3 regions of the Niveispirillum fermenti genome follow, and region 3 is predicted to be linked to each of the others. Evidence: riboswitches for the same ligand, from Rfam matches in the RefSeq annotation. Region 3 holds a riboswitch; each other region holds the start of a gene.
What was found. A riboswitch is a leader RNA that binds a small molecule or an ion and turns the genes downstream of it on or off. The one in region 3 is predicted to bind S-adenosylmethionine.

Region 1 (4,031 bases), 940 kb from region 3:
TGCCGCTGGCGTTGCGCGGCAGGTTCTGCACGAACACCACCCGTTTGGGCACCTTGAACCCGGACAGGTACGCGGCGCAGTGGGCCAGCACCTGCGCCGCGGTCAGGTCTGCTCCGGCTTTCGGCACGATGAAGGCGGTGACGGCCTCGATCCAGCGCGCGTCGGGCAGGCCGACGACAGCCACCTCCGACACGTCGGGCAGGATGTAGATAGCTTCCTCCACCTCCCGCGAGGCGACATTCTCGCCACCCGTCTTGATCATGTCCTTCTTGCGGTCCACGACGGTGATGTAGCCCTCGGCATCCATCATGCCCAGGTCGCCGCTGTGGAACCAGCCGCCGGCGAAGGCTTCCGCCGTCCGTGCCGGGTCCCGCCAGTAGGCGGTCATCAGTTGCGGCGACCGGTGGACGATCTCTCCCACCTGGCCCGCGGGCAGGTCGTTCATGTCGTCATCCACGATGCGGGTCTCCACATGCAGCGTGGGCCGCCCGGCCGCCCCGGCCTTGCGCTCCTGATCCTCCGGCTGCAGCACGGCTGCCACGGGCGCAATCTCCGTCTGGCCATAGCAGTTCCACAGACGCACCCAGGGAAGGCGTTGCCGCAGTTCCTTCAGCACCTCCACCGGCATGATGGAGGCGCCGTAATAGCCATGGGTCAGGCTGGTCAGGCGGGCCGGATCGAACAAGGGTGACCGCAAAAGGGCTATCCACACCGTCGGCGGCGCGAAGAAGGAAGTGATGGCATGCTTTTCGATCAGCGGCAGCACGATGTCGGGCGTGGGGGCCGCGGCGATGATGTTGCGCGCGCCCACCTGCAATGCCGGCCCCAGGAAGGCATCCAACTGTGCGCAATGGAACAGGGGCAGCACATGCAGGGCAACGGCGTCCGCGGTCCAGCCGCAGTCGGCGACGCAGCTCTGATACTGCCATATCACGGCTTCATGGCTCAGCATCGCGCCCTTGGGCCGGGATTCGGTGCCGCTGGTATAGATGATCTGGACGATGGAGCGCGCATCGATGCAGGCCGGGTCCGGCCGGGGAGCGCCCGTGCCCAACAGGCCCCGAAAATCGCGGGTTCCGTCGATCGGTTCCATCCCCACGTCGCCAAAGCCCCCCTCACCGGGAATGCCATAGCGCAGGGCCAGCCCCACCTTGTCCGCCGCGGCCAGCGCCGTGGCGGCACAACCGGCATCGGTGAACAGCACCGAACTGCGGCTATGATCCAGGATATAGGCGACGTCATCACTGTTCAGCATGAAGTTGACCGGCACCAGTACGGCGCCGGCCCGCGCCACGGCGAAGCGCAAGGCCGCGAACCAATGGCTGTTGCGCGACATCAACGCCACCCGGTCACCCGGAACGACCCCGGCGGCTGACAATCCGGAGGCCAGGTCATCCACCACATTGTCGAACTGCGCATAGGTCCAGTGATGTGCCCCGCATTCGATGGCGCGCTTGTCCGGAAAGCGCCGGACACTGCGTGCCAGCATGTCGCCCAGCGTCTGGCGCCGGCTGACCGCATCGAACATGCCGGCCGGCCGCAACAACTCGGCCTGTGCCGGTTCCAACGCCATCGGGACGGGTTCCCGCGATACAGGTTCCATGCCCTGTTCCTCCCATTCTTGCGTGCCACCTGGTTGATCGGCGGCATCATCGGATGGGAAGCTGTATATCGTATTATTTGATCCATGTGGAAAATTTTTATCGACTGAACTGCCTGCCCCGGCATCTGGGCGGGGGGCACCTGCGGCGGGCGCACTTGCCATCCTGCTGGCTCCTGTTCTAAAAGCGGGGCAGGAAGGGTTCCTTCCAGCATCCAGAGCCGGACATCGTCCGGCGCCAACCTGCCTGCCCGGGCAAGGTGGCGGCCCCCGACGGGGCGATGCGGCCGGTCAGCCGGCAACAAAGCGGGTGGTCTGTGCCTCCTGTCATGCCCCGTCGATCCGCCCGCCGGCCCCCGGTCAGGCCGCTTTTTGATCGTGGAGTGGACGATGGAAAATGACGCCTGTTTCAGCCCCGGTGACGAATGGCTGCGTGATCTGATTGCAGCACCGGGGGACCTCATCGTGCCCGCCAGCCCGCCTGACGGTGCGCATGGCGCCATTTTCACCGTACTGCATCGCAGCCGCGGCTTGTGGACACATGTCTACCGGGTGGAACGCCAGCCGGGACGCACGGGCGGTCTGGTCACCTTGTTGCGTGTGCTGGAAGGCAACTGCCTGGACATGGCCCTTGCAGGCATGCCAGCCGAAGGCAGTCACGCATGAAGACAACAATTTGCCTTCGCCGCCCGTCGCCGTTTCAGTCCACCTCGTTGCCGCGGGTCGGCAGGTCCTGCGCAACGATCAGCATGGCCAGACAGTTCCGGGTGCCCACCCGCCGCAACTGGTGGCGCAGATGCCCGTCGAAATGCACGGCATCGCCCTTTTCCAGCGATACGATACGGTCGGGAAAGACGACTTCCAGCGACCCTTCCAGCACGTAAAGAAATTCGTCCCCGGGATGGTCGGCATTCTGCGTGTGCCGGCCGTCGCCGGGTTCCAGCATGAAGACGCTGAGGCGGCGATGATCCCCGGCCGGCAGCACGGCGCGCAGGGCCGCACCCGGTCCCATGTCGGATGTATCGCTGATATCGACATGCGCGTCACGGCGGATAACGATGATGGAGTCGGCGTCGGTATTTTCCCCGAAAAGGTGCCCGACGGGAACGCTCAACGCCTCCGCGATTTTCAGCAGCGTGCCGACGGACGGTGATTTCTGCCCCCGCTCCACGCGCGACAGATACCCCTTGTCCAGTTCCGTGCGCTCCGCCAGTTCCGCCAGGGTCAATCCCTTGCGGCGGCGTGTCGTGCGAATGGAACTGGCGATGACATTGGCATCCGGCACCGGCATGGCGCCCCGGGCGGACGACTTCTTCTCCCTCATGACAATTTCCGTCCTGGCATTCCCTTATCGCGAACTGAATGCCTGATAAGCAACAAATTGTCCACTAAAACCAACCCATTGAAACCACTGGAGAACGGGCCGGGGAGTGCGTCCCCGGCCGGGGCGAAACCAAAGCTGTCCAGGAAGGACACGCCGCTCTGGATATATTGCCTGTCCGTCAGGTTCTTGCCGTAGAGCGCGATTTCCAGGTCACCATCCTGCAGACGCAACGCCGTGCGGGCATTCAGCAGGCCGTAGCCCGGCTGGGCGATGGAGACGGCATTCTGCGGATCGTACCGGACTTTGCAGCGGGGGCTCGTGACGGGTCCCCGGCCGTTTTGCACGCCTGTGCTTCGCGGGCGGCTTCCACCTAACCGCCCTGCAGGGCCTGGAACCGCGCATAGGCACCGGCCCTGACCAGCAATTCCTCGTGCGTGCCTTGTTCCACCACCTTGCCCTGGTCCATGACATAGATGCGGTCCGCATCGGCGATGGTGGAAAGCCGATGGGCGATGACCAGCGTCGTCCGGCCGGCCTGCAAGCGACGCAGTGCCTCCTGCACAGCCCGTTCCGACGCGCTGTCCAGGGCCGATGTCGCCTCATCCAGCAACAGGATCGGGGCGTTCTTCAGCATGGCACGGGCAATGGCGATACGCTGGCGCTGTCCCCCGGACAGTTTCAGCCCCATCTCGCCCACCATCGTATCGTACCCTTCCGGCAGATCCATGATGAAATCATGGGCAGCGGCATCGCGGGCGGCCGCCTCCACCTCCGCCCGGCTGGCACCGGGACGGCCATAGGCGATGTTGGCATGGACCGTATCATCGAACAGCGCCGTTTCCTGGCTGACCAGGGCGATGGAAGCCCTGAGCGAAGCCAGCGTCACCTCCCGCACATCGTGACCGCCGACCGTCACGCTTCCGCCCGACACATCGTAGAAGCGCGGGATCAGGTTCAGCACGGTGGTCTTGCCGGACCCGGAAGCGCCCACCAGCGCCACGGTGCGGCCGGCCGGGATTTCGATATCCACGCCGTCCAGCGCCGCCTTCTCCCCGTCATAGGAGAAGCGGACATTCTGGAAGCGGATATCGTGGCGCGTGCCGGCCG
Region 2 (4,031 bases), on a different replicon from region 3:
ATCGAGATCGACAATGTCGCAAAGCTGGCCCAGCACAAAGGCCGGTGCCATGGCCAGACTGCTGCCGACCATGTTGCCGACCATGACGCCAAGACCCAGGCGCCGCGCCTCTTCCGCCATCAGCAGCCCTTCGGTCAGGCCACCGCATTTGTCCAGCTTGATGGTCACGATATCGAAGCGGCCAACTGCGCCGGCAATGTCGCAAAGCGATATGATGCTCTCATCCCCTGCGATGGGGATAGGGGAACTGTACCCTTCCAGGTCGGCATCCCGGGTGCGGGCCAGCGGCTGTTCCAGCAGGGCGACACCGGCCCCCTGCAGGGCGGCAACCAACGGATCCAACTGGTCTATGCTGAAGCCCTGGTTGCCATCGACGCTGAGCCAGACATCGGGCCTGGCGGCGCGGATGGCCTGGACGCGCGCGATGTCCAATGGCAGATCACCGGTCAGCTTGATCTTGATGGCCCGGGCATCACCATAGTTGCGGGCCCCCTGCGCCATCACCTCCGGCGTGTCGGCGCCCAGCGTGAAGGTGGTGCGCAGCGGCCTGGGCGCGGTCTGCCCGGCCAATTGCCAGACCGGTCGGCCGCTGCGTGCCGCCTCCAGTTCCCAGAGCGCGCAATCCACGGCATTGCGCGCGCCGCCCGGCGGCAGGATCCGGCGCAGTTCCTCGCGCGTGGCGCCGGCCTCGATGGCGGGACGGGCAGCGGCCAACTGGCTTGTCATATGGGTAATGTCGTCACCCAGGAAGAACACGCCGCCTCCTTCTCCACGGCCTTGATATTCGCCGTCGTACAGGGTCACGACGATGACGTCGGAATGCTCGAACACATAGCCGGAGATGCGGAAAGGTTGGGCCAGACGCAACCGCTGGGTCGCGACCGTCATGCTCAGTCGTGCCATTACTCGATCACCATTGTTCGGGGCGCCGTTGCGGCGGACCTTTGGTTCCTGATTGCCCTTTCGGCGGGCTGGCAATAGAATTGCCTGGCGAAGTTGCCATTAATGTCCTGATTGGGACAATATGATCCTTATCGGAAAATTCGTCAATGGAGTAGCTGCACTTGTCCTCTGCTCTTCCCACCCTCGGTGCGCTGCTGCGCGGCCTTCGTTCCCGCAAAGGCTGGACTCTCAAGGAGATGAGCGAGAAAAGCGGAATTCCTGTCTCCACCCTGTCGAAGGTGGAGCATGACCGGCTGACCCTGACCTATGACAAGCTGCAGCAATTGAGCCGGCGGCTGGGCCTTCGCATGTCGGAACTGTTTGCCGAGCCGGTGGGCGACCCGTCACCCGCCGCGGTGACGGCGCGGCGCAGCTTCGGGGATCTGGAACGTGCCATCCGGGTCGAAACCGACAATTACGATTACTATTATCTCTGTACTGAGCTGCGCCGGAAGCGGATGATCCCGGTCCTGACCAAGATCAGGGCGAAGACATCGAAACAGTTCGGTCAGCTTGTCCACCATTCCGGGGAGGAGTTCATTTTCGTCCTGAAGGGGCGTGTGGTGGTGAATACGGAATTTTATGACCCTGTCATCCTGGATCAGGGCCAATCCATCTATATCGACAGCACCATGGGCCATGCCTATCTGGTGGCAGAAGGGTGCGAGGAGGCGGAAGTGCTGGGCATCATGTCCAGTGCGGATGAGGAACTGATGCAGTCGCTTCTCTCCCTGCATGATGACCGGCCGTCTATGTGAGGAATGATCCTGATCAGGACTCTTTATGTCCCGTTCAGGCGCATGCCAGCATGGAGAAATTCACAGCTTGCCAAATGCGGGGGGCCCGGCTAATCACCTGTCCATGCATCGAGAGTCGGGCCGACGCCCGACACCAACCTGCTCCCGGGCAAGGTGGTGCCTCCCACAAGGAGGGATGTGGCCGGACCGGCAAAAAACGGGAAGCCCACGCGCGTCGTCACGTCACTCGAAGGCAGTCACCAGCCGGAAGGGACGTCGGACATGCAGCAATTTCCCCAGCAATTCGCCAGCGACAATTATGCCGGCATCTGTCCACAGGCCTGGGCCGCGATGGAAGCGGCCAACCAGGGCCATGTGCCGGCCTATGGCGACGATGTATGGACCGACCGCGCAGCAGACGCTTTCCGCACGCTGTTCGGCATCGATTGCGAGGTGTTTTTCGCCTTCAACGGCACGGCGGCCAATTCCCTGGCGCTGGCCGCCCTCTGCCAATCCTATCATAGCGTCATCTGCTCCTCGTCGGCCCATGTGGAGACCGATGAATGCGGTGCGCCGGAATTCTTCTCCAACGGGTCCAAGCTGCTGGTGGCCTCCACGCCGGACGGCAAGCTGACACCCAATGCCGTGCGCACGCTGGCCACCGGCCGGTCGGACATCCATTTCCCCAAGCCGCGCGCCGTCACCATCACCCAGCCGACGGAAACGGGGCTGGTCTATTCCATCGCGGAGATCAAGGCCATTTCCCAGGTCTGCCGCGAACTGGGCCTGCGCCTGCACATGGATGGCGCACGCTTCGCCAATGCCTGTGCGGCACTGGATTGTTCGCCGGCCGATATCACCTGGAAGGCCGGGGTGGATGTGCTTTGCTTCGGCGGTACCAAGAACGGCATGGCTGTGGGCGAGGCGATCCTGTTCTTCAACCGCGATCTGGCGCTTGATTTCGAATGGCGCTGCAAGCAGGCGGGCCAGTTGGCGTCGAAGATGCGCTTCCTGGCCGCCCCGTGGATCGGCATGCTGGAAAGCGGCGCCTGGCTGGACAATGCCCGCCACGCCAATGAATGCGCCTCACGGCTGGCAACGGCGGTGGCCGGGCTGGAGGGGGTTAAGACAGCCTATCCGGTGCAGGCCAATGCCGTGTTCGTGACGGCGCCGGCCCCGGTGCTGGAGGGGTTGCGGCAGCGGGGGTGGCGTTTCTACACCTTCATCGGCGGTGCCGCCCGTTTCATGTTCGCATGGGATGCGGACCCGGCACGGGTGACGGCCCTGATCGGGGATCTGCGGGTCGTGGCGGAACGAGAAGCCTGTCTGCTGTAATGCCAGCTTGTGATGAGTGGAACGCATTACAAGCTGGCACGGCGTTGACTGCCACAGCACCGCTCCTGCGCTGTCGCCAAGCTGCCGGATGGCAGCGCCGGCGATGGAGGGCGGTGATCAAAACCAAAAGGTTTACCGGGGGGCCGTCGGCCGTGACGGCAAAACAGCAAGAGAATTCCACGCATTTATTACTATGCGAAAAATTAAGAAAAAACTTTGACTTATACGACACAATTTCTCACCATGACGGCAATGGGAGGTGATTTCATGCAGTCATTTGACATCGTGATCGTTGGCGCCGGGATCGCTGGTGCCTCCATTGCGTCGGCTCTGGTGGATGCCGGTGTCGAGGGCGCGCGTATTCTGCTGGCCGAGCGCGAGGATTTTCCCGGCTATCACACGACCGGCCGGTCGGCTGCGCTCTACAGCGCGCTTTACGGAAACGAGACGGTCTGTGCCCTGACGGCAGCCAGCCGCGCCTTCTATCTGGCCCCGCCGCCGGGTTTCACCGACCATCCCCTGCTGACGCCGCGCGGCTGCCTCTATATCGCCGGTGAGGATGCGGTTGGCGAACTGGATGCGTTGGAGGCAACGGCGCAACGGGTGGGGGCCCGGACGACGCGGATGGGCGCCCATGAGGCGCGAGCCATGGTGCCTGTGCTGCGTGACGAACTTGTGTCTGCCGCCCTGTGGGAGAGGGAGGCGATGGATATCGATGTCCATAGCCTGCACCAGGGCTATCTGCGCCGGGCGCGGGCCGCGGGCGTGGTCCTGTCCACCGGTGCCGAACTGCGCGCGGCGGCAAGCGAGGGGGATGGCTGGGTCCTCACCTTCGGCAGCGCGAAGGTGCGGGCGGCGACCCTGGTCAATGCCGCCGGTGCCTGGGCAGACGAGGTGGCTCGCATCGCCGGGGTTCCCACGATCGGACTGATGCCGCTGCGGCGCACGGCCATCATGCTCGACCCGCCGGCCGGGGCCGACGTGCATCGCTGGCCGGCGGTTATCGATGCCGGCGGG
Region 3 (4,031 bases):
ATCACTGGCGCGACGTGCCCCGGTCGCTGGCAGAGGCGGTGCGGGTGCTGCGGCCCGGCGGGCGCTGCATCATCATGGATGTCTTCGCCCCGGCCGATCCGCTGCTGGACAGCCACCTGCAAACCATTGAAATGGTGCGCGACCCCAGCCATGTCCGTAATTACAGCCTGGCCGAATGGCGGCACATGCTGACCGGCGCCGGGCTGGTGCCGCAGGCGCCGCAGACCTACCGGCTGCCCATCGCCTTTGAAAGCTGGATGGAAAGGATCGGCACACCCACCGCCCACCGCCCGGCCCTTGCCAGCCTTCAGGCCGGTGCCGCCCCGGAGGTGAAGGACCATTTCGCCATCCAGCCCGACGGCAGTTTCCGGCTGGACACCATGCTGATCCAGGCAAGGCGCGGCTGATCCGCCGGGGCCCGGTGAGTTCTGATCCCCGGGGCTGGTATTATACCAGCCCATCCAGCCCGCGCTTCAGGTCGGCGATCAGGTCGTCGGGGTCTTCCAGGCCCACCGACAGGCGGATGGTCCCGGGGCCGATGCCCAATGTCTCCTTCTCCTCCACCGTCAGGCGCTGATGGGTGGTGGTGGCGGGGTGGGTCGCCAGGCTTTTGCTGTCGCCCAGATTGTTGGAAATCTTGATGATCCGCAGCGCGTTCAGGGTGGCGAAGGCAGCCGCCTTGGCGTCGCCGCCGGCGGGCTTCAGGTGGAAGCAGATCAGGTTGCTGCCACCGGCCATCTGCCGCCGCAGCAATGCACGCTGCGGGTGGCTGTCCAGTCCGGCATAAAGCACGCGCGCCACGGCCGGGTGCCCTTCCAGGAACGTGGCAACCTTCAGGGCGGCGGCCTGCTGCGCCTTCACCCGCAGTTCCAGCGTCTCCAGCCCCTTCAGCAGGGTCCAGGCGTTGAACGGGCTCATGGCGGGGCCGGTATGGCGCAGATAGGGCGCCAGCAGCGCCGCCACCGTGTCGTCACACAGGATGGCGCCGCCCAGGCAGCGTCCCTGCCCATCGATATGCTTGGTGGCCGAATAGACGACGACATCGACCCCGAACCGGTTCGGCTTCTGCAGAACGGGCGTGGCGAACACATTGTCGACGACGACGCGGGCCCCGGCCTTATGCGCCAGCGGCACGACATGTTCCAGGTCCACCACGTCCAGGCAGGGGTTGCTGGGGGTTTCCAGGAACACAAGGTCGGTCGGCACCGACAGGGCTTTCTCCCATTCCTCCGGCTTCGTGCCGTCGATGATGACGCTTTCGATCCCGAACCGCCGGGCGATGTCGGACACGATGTAAAGACAGGAGCCGAACAGCGCGCGGCTGGCCACCAGCCGGTCACCGGCCTTCAGCAGGCCGATGACGGCGGCATGCACGGCCGCCATGCCGGACGCCGTGGCAAAGCAGCGGGGATACCCCTCATACTGCGCCAGCCTGTCCTCGAACATGGCGACCGTGGGGTTGCGGAAGCGGGAATAGACGAAGCGCGATCCGTCATTGGCAAAGGCCGCCTCGGCCGCCTCCGCACTGCCATAAACATAACCCGAAGTAAGGAAGATGGCCTCGCTCGTCTCCTCGAACTGGCTGCGGCGCGTGCCGCCATGCACCAGCAGGGTCGCGGGGTTCACATCATCGGGCAGATCACTCATCGCCATGTTCCTTCCAGACTTGCCTAAAGGCCGGCTTCCAGCGGCCCCGACCGTTCGATCGAGGCCCTGTTCCCGTCCGTATCCGGCATCTGGTTCATGGCATCGACCTTTTAGCAGTTTCTTTAACGTGGTCTGCAATCCGGTCACCAAATCACCACGTGGGCTTGGTTAAATCCCTCCCGCCCCTGCTTGTCAAGCCGTCCGGTTGCGGCCGGGCCGGCGCTGGCGCCAACCCTGTCATCCGCCCCGGTCGGGTTCAGTACCAGGGCTGGGCCAGCCCTTCCTGTTCGAACGCGCGGCGCACGGGCGGCAGGGCGGCGATGCGGGCGGCAAGCACGCCCAGGTTGGGCAGGCTGCGCGGCGGGCGGGCGAAATTGCGGCCCCAGCGGATCATCATCAGCAGCATTAAATCCACGATGGTCGGCCCCTCGCCCACCATCCATTCCCGACCGTCAAGGGCCTGCTCCAGCAGGTCGAACATCTCCCCCAGCCGGGTTTCGGCCGCCTGGCGGACGCTGCCGGCCAGGGCGGGGTCGGCCACCTGGCGCTCGGGATAATAGTAGGCCAGATATGTCGCCTGCACCGTATTGGTCAGATGGATCAGCCATTGATAGGCCAGGGCCCGGTCCCGCGTGCCCGGCGCCGGCATCAGCGCGGCTTCCGGGTGCCGGTCGGCCAGATGCAGCAGGATGGCCGCCGTCTCGAACAGGGGCTGGTCGTCATGGACCAGGGTCGGGATGCGGCCCGTGGGGTTCAGCCGGCGATAGGCTTCGTTGTGCTGTTCGCCCGCACCGGTATCGACGCGGATCAGTTCATAGGGAACGCCAATGGCCTCCAGCGCCATGTGCGGGGCCAGGTTGGCCATACCGGGATTCCAGTAAAGCTTGTACATCGTCACATCTTCCGGGTTGGAAAGGGGCGGACCGGTTTTTACCTTATGCTTGGCAGCCTTCAACGAATGAAGGCTGCGGTGGCGGTCGGCACCATGCGGGGAACGGGCATTGGCGGCAATGGCGAAGAGCGGGCGCGGCAGGATCGGCAGGGTCGCGCTCTGGCTGGGGGTGGTTCTGCTGGCGCTGGCCGGCTTCTGCGTGACCTGGGTGCTGGCCTATGCGGTCGTTCCCGTGCCGGGCACGCCGCTGATGGTCATCCGCGCCATCCAGGGCCAGGAATGGCACCATGAATGGCGCCCCGTGGAACGGATCAGCCCCCATCTGGTCCGTGCCGTCATCGCCGCGGAGGACAGCCGGTTCTGCGCCCATGGCGGCCTGGACATGGACGCCATCGAGCGGGCGCTGGAACGTAACCAGTCGGGCGGGCGCCTGCGTGGCGGCAGCACGATCAGCCAGCAGGTCGCCAAGAACGCCTTCCTGTGGCCCGACCGCTCCTGGCTGCGCAAGGGGGTGGAACTGGGCTTCACGCTGCTGGTGGAGACCTTCTGGTCCAAGCGGCGCATCCTGGAGGTCTATCTGAACATCGTGGAATGGGCGCCGGGCGTCTATGGCGCCGAGGCGGCGGCCCGTCACTGGTTCGGCAAGGGGGCCGATGCGCTGACGACGCGCGAGGCCGCCCTGCTGGCCGCCATCCTGCCCAGCCCGCGCCAGTGGAAGGCCGACCCGCCCGGACCCTATGTCGCGTCGCGGGCCGGCACGCTGATGCAGCGCATGGCGATCGTCCGTCGCGATGCGCTGGATGATTGCGTCCTCTGACAGGCGCAAGGACGGCGTTCTGAGTTGAGCGCGGGGGCGGGCGCCCAGCCTACAGCCAGCCGCGCTTGCGGAAATACCAGAGCGGCCCCACCGCCGACAGCACCATCAGCAGCAGCGCCAGCGGATAGCCGAGCGTCCAGTCCAGTTCGGGCATATGGTGAAAGTTCATGCCATAGATGCTGGCGACCAGCGTCGGCGGCAGAAAGGCCACGGACGCGACGGAGAAAATCTTGATGATGTTCGTCTGCTGGATATTGATCACGCCCAGCGTGGCATCCAGCAGGAAATTCGTCTGCATGGCCTGGAAGGCCGCATGTTCGACCAGCGAATGCACGTCGCGGCCGATGGTCTTCAGCCGCGCCTTCTGGTCCTTGGCCATGCGCGGCCCGGCGACGGTCGTGGCGAAGGCCACCAGCCGTTCCAGGCCGGCCAGGCTGTCGCGTACCTTCTGGGTCAGGTCGCCGGCCCGGCCGATGGCGGTGATGACCGCGCGCATGGACACGGTGGTGGGCGGGCGGCGGCGGGTATGTTCGCGGGCCACCGCCTGCCGGCGCTGTACCACCCCGCCATCACGCCCCACCAGCGGTTCCACCACCCGGTCCTCGTGATCGGCGAAGATGCGGTGCGACAGCCGGTCCAGGTCGGCCGTCACCCGTTCCAGCACGTCGGCCGCGC

Region 1: it holds a riboswitch for S-adenosylmethionine, as region 3 does, so the genes downstream of both, ABC728_RS22970 (hypothetical protein) here and metZ (O-succinylhomoserine sulfhydrylase) in region 3, are expected to answer to the same signal.
Region 2: it holds a riboswitch for S-adenosylmethionine, as region 3 does, so the genes downstream of both, ABC728_RS03175 (threonine aldolase family protein) here and metZ (O-succinylhomoserine sulfhydrylase) in region 3, are expected to answer to the same signal.

What each region holds. Positions count from the first base shown of each region.
Region 1 covers NZ_CP156681.1:2,538,352-2,542,382, reverse strand. The annotation lists gene ABC728_RS22975 (acyl-CoA synthetase) at 1-1,603, opposite strand, end outside; SAM-I-IV-variant riboswitch at 1,807-1,916, shown strand; gene ABC728_RS22970 (hypothetical protein) at 1,991-2,266, shown strand; gene ABC728_RS22965 (helix-turn-helix domain-containing protein) at 2,301-2,924, opposite strand; gene ABC728_RS22960 (hypothetical protein) at 2,921-3,268, opposite strand; gene ABC728_RS22955 (ABC transporter ATP-binding protein) at 3,295-4,031, opposite strand, start outside.
Region 2 covers NZ_CP156678.1:837,959-841,989, forward strand. The annotation lists gene ABC728_RS03165 (dipeptide epimerase) at 1-903, opposite strand, end outside; gene ABC728_RS03170 (helix-turn-helix domain-containing protein) at 1,065-1,700, shown strand; SAM-I-IV-variant riboswitch at 1,801-1,907, shown strand; gene ABC728_RS03175 (threonine aldolase family protein) at 1,962-3,014, shown strand; gene ABC728_RS03180 (NAD(P)/FAD-dependent oxidoreductase) at 3,282-4,031, shown strand, end outside.
Region 3 covers NZ_CP156681.1:354,038-358,068, forward strand. The annotation lists gene ABC728_RS13095 (class I SAM-dependent methyltransferase) at 1-407, shown strand, start outside; gene metZ (O-succinylhomoserine sulfhydrylase) at 448-1,653, opposite strand; SAM riboswitch at 1,738-1,815, opposite strand; gene ABC728_RS13105 (glutathione S-transferase family protein) at 1,904-2,539, opposite strand; gene mtgA (monofunctional biosynthetic peptidoglycan transglycosylase) at 2,658-3,356, shown strand; gene ABC728_RS13115 (magnesium transporter CorA family protein) at 3,406-4,031, opposite strand, start outside.